DNA from 4 places in the Massilia sp. LXY-6 genome. Region 4 is predicted to be linked to each of the others. Evidence: predicted binding sites of a transcription regulator. Region 4 holds the regulator's gene; each other region holds the start of a gene.

Region 1 (2,197 bases), on a different contig from region 4:
TGTTCAATGTGGCCGGCCAGGCCGCCCCGCTGCCGGCCGCGCGCGCCGGCAGGGCGCTGGCTGCGCCGCGCTCCTACTGAGGAGAGATGCGGGCCGGTACAGTCGCGAACGGAATTTCGCCGGACTCGGGTTATCCTTGCGCTTCCGAATACTGGAGGCGCAAATGTCCTACGAGGAACGAGACGACTACGGCATGTACAAGAACAAGCATGGCAAGGGACCGGGCCCTGAACTGATGGGCACGAACACCCTGATCGGCGACCATGTCCATAACCTGCAGAACGAACACCTGGGCGTCATCAAGGAATTCATGGTGGACATGCGCACCGGCGCCATCGCCTATGCCGTGATGTCGTCCAGCCGCTTCCTCGGGCTGGGCGAAAAGCTGTTCGCGGTGCCCTGGCAAGCCCTGGCCCTCGACCCGCAGCACAAGCGCTTCACGATGGACATCCCGAAGGAGCGCATCGACGGCGCTCCCGGTTTCGATACCGACCACTGGCCGGACATGGCCGACCTCGAATGGGTCGGCGCGGTGCATCACTACTACGGCACGCAGCCGGCATGAGCCGCCGGGCGCTGTGCGCTGTGCGCACGCACGATCCTTGCGGCCCTGCTCCCCTTCTCCATCGCGGCATCCGCGCTCGCCGCCGACAGCTGCTCCTTGCCGGCTGCGGATCCGGTATTGCGGCCGGGCGCCCGCAGGGCCCGGACCGGACCGAGGACGAGTGGATCGACTCTACTCGAAGAACGCACCCCGTCGAAGTAAGCGGACGTTGCCCTCACCAAGCGAGCCGCCACAAACCGCAGGTCCTTCGCTCGAGTACCCGGAACTGGTTTGCCGCCCGCTTCGTTGGTTGACGAGTTGTCGAAAAATCTTACATCTTAGACAATGTCAAAATAATTTTTTTCCTAAAAACAATTAGTTACATAATTGGCACAAGTTTTGCTTATTAGGAATTGAAGTTTAAAAACCTGTTAAATAACCAAAACTAGGGCCAACTATATGTACCCATCTATCCGTCGCGCTATCCCAGCAGTTGCACTGCTCCTTGCCATGCCGTTGGCAATCGCCAGTCCCGTCACGATTTTCCAGGATAATTTCGATGGCCAGAACCGCAACCTCGTTGGTAATGGCTGGACTGAAACAGAAAATCAGAACTCGAACGTCAGGATCGTTAACAATACGCTTGAACTCAAGAGCCCGAATTCCGCAGCGACTCATACTATCGATGCCTCGGGTTACCATGACGTTCAAGTCAACTTCCTGTGGTCGCCGCTGACCGCCTCCGATCAGACTGACTTTCTGAAGGTCTCGTGGAAGAAAACTTCGGACACGGTTTTCACGAACATTGCTTCCATTTCGCTGGGCGGCCCTGGTAACTTTGCCCCCGCATCGTTTAGCCTCGGCCAATTGGCAGATAACTCCATGATCGATCTTCGTTTCTGGGTAAGTGTCGACAAAACCGGCGAAGGCGCGTACATCGATTCCTTGAACGTTACTGCAGTGCCGGAACCGGGTTCCCTTGCACTCCTTGGAATTGGACTTCTGGGCGCGGCGCTTGGATTCCGACGCAACAAATCAGCTAACCGATAAGCGCTCTACGCATCGCGTTGGAATGGTCAAGGCAATGCCCCTGACATGAACAGGCCCCAAAAGTTGTCTCCAACTTTTGGGGCCTGTTAGCTTGTTCCACAAAATCGCGCAAGACAGGACAGGGACAAGGTCTCAGCTAGCTGTTGCCGCTGCGGGTTCTCGCCTTCGCGGGATCGATCCGGTTGCTTACTTCTTCGGCGCCATCAGGTCCAGCAGGATCGCGGTCTCGGCCTTGATGGTGTTGGTCACGGTTGGCTTGAAGTCCGGCGCCCATTGCGGCGAGTGGGTGCCCGGCAGCGGCTGGCCGGCCTTCTTGGCGGCGGCCAGGCGGCCCGCGTCGACCGCGCCGACGTGCAGCAGGATCGCCTTCACGCCCGGCTGCTGGCCGTACTGCGAGAAGTCTTCCGACGTCATCTTGGCCGGCATTTCCTTCACGAACTCGGGACCGACCGCGCCCTGCACGGCCTTGACCATGCGATCGACCAGCTCGGGATCGTTGTAGACCGAATCAGTGCCCGGCTTGACTTCGACCAGCGGCTCCTTCGGCGCGCCGGCGGCCAGCGCCTCGCCCTTGGCTTCGCGCGCGATGCTGGCCAGCACGCG
Region 2 (2,197 bases), on a different contig from region 4:
ATGGTGCGCGCCCGCGGCCTCGAACAAGCTACGGAACCACTGGCGCTGGCGTGGGACGTTGCCGGGAAAGTCGAGTACCACCGAATTGCCGCGCCGGAGCAAGTCCACGATATGCGGCGCCAGGGTTTCCTTGAGTCGCGCCGCACGCTGCAGGTAATCCTCGAAGCTGTGGATGTCGGCCGGATACAGCCGCGACAGCCACGGGTCTTCGCAAATCAGCACCGCGCCCAGTTCGCCTGCCAGTTTCTTCGACAGGGTCGATTTGCCGGCGGCCATTTTCCCGCAAAAGAAATGCAGGGTTGGCGTGGAGGAATTCAGAAATGCGGGATTGCCCATTTTTCTCCCCGATCGAGGTGCTTGTTCAAGGTCGAATCAAGCTTGCGCGAGTATTGCTGGAAAGTCAACAGCCCTGATGGGGAGAAACGGATGACGTATAGTGCCGGGATGCCGAAACTGATCCTGTCCTGCGCCGTGCTGGCGCTGCTGTTCTGCCTGCTGTGCGGGCCGGTGCTCTATGTGGCCTTGCGCTTCAGGCGCAGAGGGGATGTCGCGGCATTGCGGCCGCTGCGCTCCGTCTGGCTGGCGCAGCTGGCGCTGGCCGCCGTCTTCATCTTCGTCGCCGACGATGCCCGGCTGGGCAATCCCGTCGGCGTCATGCTGGGCATCGTCATCGGCGTGAGCCTGGGCGGCGCAGCCGTGTTCGCCCTGTGGCGCCTCGTGCGGCGCCTTGCTGTTCGCTGAACCTGTGCGTTAAACCTTCTGCTCCGCCGCCAGCTTCGCTTCCAGTTCCGCCACGCGCAGTTCCAGCGCCTCGAGCTTGGCGCGGGTCTTGGCCAGCACCTGGGCCTGGATGTCGAACTCTTCGCGCGTGACCAGGTCCAGCTTCGAGAAGCCCTGGGTCATCATGGCCTTGACGTTGCGTTCGATGTCCTTGGCCGGCGAATTCTCGATCGCCTGGTTGATCCTGCCCTGCAGGTCGTTGAAGAAGTTATTCATATCCATCTCTGTCCATAGTGACCGGCGCCGCGCAATCTCGGTGCACCGCCTCGTGCGCACTCTTTTCGTGCGCGCCTCGCTGCGCTTTTCGCTGATTTAGTGCGTGCACCCAAGTGGCGCACGTCCCGCGGCGTCGTTTAAATTTTTTTCAATCCCAGAGTGGGGGCAGGCCCCGGGAATACAAGGCCAGCCGGTCCAATCCGGGGTGGCACGCATCCTGCTAAAGCAACCATACAAGATAAAAAAGCAGGAACGCGAAGTTCTGATTGTAAACCCATCAGGTCCAAAGTTCATTGATGAAGGGAGTTCGTATGAAGCGTCGAAGCAGCAAGTGGCCGCACGCCGTCGTGCTGGCAGCAGGATTGTGGAGCCTGACTACCGGGCTGGCCGGCGCACAGGAACAGGCGCCGGAGCAGAAGCCCGAGCATGAGCTGAGCTTCAATGCGGCGCTGACCAGCGACTACCGTTACCGCGGGGTGTCGCAAAGCCGTCTCGACCCGGCCCTGCAGGGCGGCGCGGACTACGTGCACAACCCGACCGGCCTGTACGTGGGGACCTGGCTCTCCACCATCAAGTGGACCAAGGACGCGGGCGGCAGCGGCAACGTCGAATGGGACATCTACGGCGGCAAGCGCGGCAACCTGAGCGCGGATGTCACCTACGACGTTGGTGGGCTGTACTACTTCTACCCGGACAACGGCCTGCACCCGAACGCCAACACCTTCGAGCTGTACGGCCAGCTGGGCTATGGCCCGGCCTACGTCAAGTACTCGCACTCGCTGACCAACCTGTTCGGCACCGCCGACAGTAAAGGCAGCGGCTACCTCGACGTCGGCGCCAACGTCGATGTCGGCAACGGCTTCACGCTGAACCTGCACGCCGGCCGCCAGAACGTGCGCCACAACGGTTCGCTGTCCTATACCGACTACAAGCTCGGCGTGACCAAGGACCTGGGCGTCTGCTCGGTGGCGCTGGCTTACGTCAAGGCGAATACCAGCAGCTACCGGAGTCCGTCCGGAGAAAACCTCGGGAAGTCCGCGGCGCTGCTGTCTGTTTCAAAAACTTTCTGAAGAGGCAATCGTATGAAAATGATCACCGCCATCATCAAACCCTTCAAGCTCGACGAGGTCCGCGAGGCCCTTTCCGAGATCAATGTCCAGGGTATTACGGTGACCGAAGTGAAGGGGTTCGGGCGCCAGAA
Region 3 (2,197 bases), on a different contig from region 4:
GAGGTGGAAATGAGCGCCCCGCCCGAACGGCTCGACGAGGTCCGCACCGAGCTGCTGCGCCGCCTCGACGACATCGAGACGCGCGTGAACCACATCTCGATCCCGCTGTCCTATGCCGATGCGCTGTACGGCCTGCGCAGCCACATCAACTTCGTACGCCAGCGCGTGCGCGCCGGCATCAAGGCAGGCTGATCTTCAGGCCCCGACCCAGGGCAGGCCGGCCTTGCACCAGCCGCCCACGGTCTTGCGGTGGCCTTCGCCGTCGCGGTCGCCCTCGAAGCCTTCGAGGATGTCGAAGGCATTCTTGTAGCCGAGCTCGGTCGCGACGCGCGCCGCGTGGCGCGAGCGCACGCCGGAGCGGCACAGGAACAGCAGCACGTCGTCCTTGTCGGCGGCCCGCTGCAGCTGGGTTGCGAAGTCGGGGTTGGGAGCGCCGCCCGGGTACAGGGTCCACTGCACCGCGCCGTGCTGGGCTTCCGGAATGGCGGGGCGGCCGATCCAGTCGCGCTCCGCGTTCGTGCGGACGTCGACCAGCTTGACGTGGGCATCGCCCTGCAGCAGTGCGAACGCTTCCTGCGGCGTGACGGCGCCGGCATAGGGCTGGCCGGGGGCGCGCTCCCTGGCGGCGGCCAGGATCTCGTCGGTTGTGCTCATGGTCTTTTCCTCAGTGATGGTCGTGCTCGCACAAATGGTGCAACCTGCTTCAAGTTGGTGCATACTGCCGAACTTGCACCAATCTGGTGCGTATGGATGAGCTCGCACCAAGGCTGCATCACTTTTGTGCACCGCACCGGATCCTTGATTTTAAGGGGCAAAACGCAGGCGGTCCAAGGACAGATTGCTTATTTGCTCATGGTCAAGTGCTGGCACAATTTCTGCTTTAACTGAGATGCGCCTGTCGCACGCCCCGTTGGCGTCGCCGACACCCCTTTTTCAATCAGGAGAATACGAATGGCAAGGACCGCCGCAGATGTAATGCAGATGCTGAAGGAAAACGAAGTCAAGTTCGTCGATTTGCGTTTCGCCGATACCCGCGGCAAAGAGCATCACGTGACCGTTCCCATCTCGCATTTTGACGAAGACAAGTTCGAATCCGGCCACGCGTTCGACGGCTCGTCGATTGCCGGCTGGAAAGGCATCGAAGCATCGGACATGCTGCTGATCCCGGACCCGAGCAGCGCCAACATCGATCCGTTCATGGAAGAGACCACCGTCTTCATGCAGTGCGACGTGATCGAACCGTCGGACGGCAAGGGCTACGACCGTGACCCGCGCTCGATCGCCAAGCGCGCCGAAGCCTACCTGAAGTCCTCGGGCATCGGCGATACCGCCTTCTTCGGCCCGGAACCGGAATTCTTCATCTTCGACTCGATCAACTGGAAAGTCGACATGTCGGGCTCGATGGTCAAGATCAATTCGGAAGAAGCTTCCTGGTCGACCGACAAGGAATTCGAAGGCGGCAACAGCGGCCACCGTCCGACCGTCAAGGGCGGCTATTTCCCGGTCCCGCCGGTCGACAGCTTCCAGGACATGCGTTCGGAAATGTGCCTGATCCTCGAAGCCCTGGGCATCCCGGTCGAAGTGCACCACCATGAAGTGGCCGGCGCCGGCCAGAACGAAATCGGCACCAAGTTCTCGACCCTGGTCGAGCGCGCCGACTGGACCCAGAACATGAAGTACGTGATCTGGAACGTCGCCCACAGCTACGGCAAGACCGCCACCTTCATGCCGAAGCCGATGAACGGCGACAACGGCTCGGGCATGCACGTGCACCAGTCGATCTGGAAGGACGGCAAGAACCTGTTCGCGGGCGACGGCTATGCCGGCCTGTCGGAAACGGCGCTGTTCTACATCGGCGGCATCATCAAGCACGCGCGCGCCCTGAACGCGATCACCAACCCGGGCACCAACTCGTACAAGCGCCTGGTGCCGGGCTACGAAGCCCCGGTCAAGCTGGCCTACTCGGCCCGCAACCGTTCGGCCTCGATCCGCATCCCGCACGTGGCGAACCCGAAAGGCCGCCGCATCGAGACCCGCTTCCCGGACCCGCTGGCCAACGTCTACCTGTGCTTCGCTGCGCTGCTGATGGCCGGCCTGGACGGCATCCAGAACAAGATCCACCCGGGCGAAGCCGCGACCAAGGACCTGTACCACCTGCCGCCGGAAGAGGACAAGCTGATCCCGACCGTGTGCTCGT
Region 4 (2,197 bases):
GCCCGCATCGACGAGCGCCTCGACGAACTGCTGGCCGAGCTGCAGATCGAGAAGCTGCGCGAGAACCCGGCGCTGTCGCTGTCGGGCGGCGAACGGCGCCGCGTGGAGATCGCGCGCGCGCTGGCGACCGATCCGCGCTTCGTGCTGCTGGACGAGCCGTTCGCCGGTGTCGACCCGATCGCGGTGATCGAGATCCAGCGCATCGTGCGCTTCCTGAAGGAGCGCGGCATCGGCGTCCTGATCACCGACCACAACGTGCGCGAGACGCTCGGCATCTGCGACCGCGCCTACATCATCAACCAGGGCGCGGTGCTCGCATCGGGCCGGCCCGACGATATCATCGCCAACGAATCGGTCCGCCGCGTCTACCTGGGTGAACACTTCCGGATGTAGTCATGAAACAGACGCTGCAACTCAAGACATCACAGCACCTTGCGCTGACACCGCAACTCCAGCAGTCGATCCGCCTGCTGCAGCTGTCCACTCTCGAGCTGCACCAGGAGATCGAACAGGTCCTGGGCGACAACCCGCTGCTCGAGCGCCTCGACGATCCGCTCGACCGTTCCGTGCGCCTGCTGGCGGACGGCGCGATCAACAACGGTTCGTCGACCTCCACCACGCCTGACTCGCCGCCCTCGTCCAGCCAGGGAGAGGAGGGCGGCGGCGGCGGCGGCGAAGCCGAAGGCAGCGACGGCGACAACGGCGACTCCGGCGGCGCCGAGCGCGAGATGGACTGGGGTGAGCCGGGCCGCTCCGGCAGCGGCGGCGAGGAAGAGGACGGCCGCCCGCAGCTGGAAGCCAGCCCCGTCTCGCTGCGCGAACACCTGATGGAGCAGGTGCGCCTGACCTGCATCTCGCCGCGCGACTGCGCGCTGGTCGAGATCGTTGTCGACACCCTCGACGACAACGGCTACCTCGAGGAATCGCTGGACGAACTGCACGCGCGCCTGCCGGCCGAACTGGAAATCGAGTTCGACGAAGTGCGCACCGCCCTGTCGCTGGTGCAGAGCATGGACCCGCCCGGCGTGGGTGCGCGCAGCGCCGCCGAGTGCCTGGCACTGCAGATCCGCCGCATGCCCGGCGTGCCGATGGTGACGCGGCGCATGGCGCTGACCATCGTCGAACGCTACCTGACCTGGTTCGCGCAGCGCGAATTCAACAAGCTGAAGAAGGCCCTCGACTGCGACGACGAGGACCTGCGCGAAGCCCAGGTCGTGATCCGCCGGTGCAATCCGCATCCGGGCGCGGCCTTCGCGTCCGATGTCTCCGACTTCGTGGTGCCGGACGTGATCGTGCGCCGCGCGAAGGATGGCTGGAGCGTGCAGCTGAATCCCGACGTGATGCCGCGCCTGCGCGTGAACAGCCTGTACGCCGCCTTGATGAAGCAGGGGAAATCGGAGTCGCAGCTGGCGGCGCAGCTGCAGGAAGCGAAGTGGCTCATCAAGAACATGCGCCAGCGTTTCGACACCATCCTGCGGGTGGCGCAAGCCATTGTCGAGCGCCAACGGAACTTTTTCTCCCATGGCGCGGTTGCCATGCGGCCCCTTGTTTTACGTGAGATAGCTGATACACTAGGTCTACACGAGAGCACGATTTCTCGGGTGACAACTCAAAAATACATGCTGACGCCGCACGGCATGTTTGAGTTGAAGTACTTTTTCGGGAGTCACGTCGCGACCGAGGCAGGAGGTGAAGCATCCTCGACCGCGATCCGGGCCCTCATCGTACAACTCACAGGAGCAGAAGACCCTAAAAACCCTTTATCCGATAGCAAGATCGCGGAGATGCTAGGGGAACAGGGAATGGTTATCGCACGCCGCACGGTTGCGAAGTACCGTGAGGCGCTGAAGATCCCTCCCGTCAGCCTCCGCAAATCCCTGTAGCTATTTTTAGCAGCAAGCTCTTGCAATAACGCCGTCCGGCGCGCGACCTGCGCATGCCAGGCAGCGCATCTTCAAAGGAGTGTGTATGAATCTCACTATCAGCGGACATCATCTCGATGTAACCCCAGCAATCCGAGAATACGTACAGAACAAGCTCGAACGCATCACCCGCCATTTCGATCAAGTGATCGACTCCCACGTCATCCTCTGCATAGACAATCTCACCGAGAAAGAAAAACGCCAGAAGGCCGAGATCAACTTGCGCGTTGCCGGGAAAATCGTTCACGTTGCGAGTGCCGCACACGACCTGTACG

Evidence for each region. Region 4 encodes sigma-54, which starts transcription at its own class of promoters, with help from an activator protein. Its sites were predicted from a motif close to TGGCANGNAANCTGCTTT; they were not measured.
Region 1: ACI48D_RS00575 (PEP-CTERM sorting domain-containing protein) is a predicted target of sigma-54. The motif match lies at 933-950, and genes of this name have one in related genera.
Region 2: ACI48D_RS08915 (TorF family putative porin) is a predicted target of sigma-54. The motif match lies at 1,203-1,220, and genes of this name have one in related genera.
Region 3: glnA (type I glutamate--ammonia ligase) is a predicted target of sigma-54. The motif match lies at 865-882, and genes of this name have one in related genera.

What each region holds. Positions count from the first base shown of each region.
Region 1 is NZ_JBKFGF010000001.1:135,303-137,499, reverse strand. Features, by position in the region: gene ACI48D_RS00585 (methyl-accepting chemotaxis protein) at 1-80, shown strand, start outside; gene ACI48D_RS00580 (PRC-barrel domain-containing protein) at 164-565, shown strand; gene ACI48D_RS00575 (PEP-CTERM sorting domain-containing protein) at 1,004-1,594, shown strand; gene ACI48D_RS00570 (amidohydrolase) at 1,781-2,197, opposite strand, start outside.
Region 2 is NZ_JBKFGF010000018.1:7,107-9,303, forward strand. Features, by position in the region: gene ACI48D_RS08900 (AAA family ATPase) at 1-336, opposite strand, end outside; gene ACI48D_RS08905 (hypothetical protein) at 427-741, shown strand; gene ACI48D_RS08910 (accessory factor UbiK family protein) at 751-1,002, opposite strand; gene ACI48D_RS08915 (TorF family putative porin) at 1,308-2,066, shown strand; gene ACI48D_RS08920 (P-II family nitrogen regulator) at 2,079-2,197, shown strand, end outside.
Region 3 is NZ_JBKFGF010000009.1:276,520-278,716, reverse strand. Features, by position in the region: gene ACI48D_RS05570 (TAXI family TRAP transporter solute-binding subunit) at 1-192, shown strand, start outside; gene ACI48D_RS05565 (rhodanese-like domain-containing protein) at 196-654, opposite strand; gene glnA (type I glutamate--ammonia ligase) at 952-2,197, shown strand, end outside.
Region 4 is NZ_JBKFGF010000021.1:126,674-128,870, forward strand. Features, by position in the region: gene lptB (LPS export ABC transporter ATP-binding protein) at 1-393, shown strand, start outside; gene ACI48D_RS10975 (RNA polymerase factor sigma-54) at 396-1,883, shown strand; gene hpf (ribosome hibernation-promoting factor, HPF/YfiA family) at 1,969-2,197, shown strand, end outside.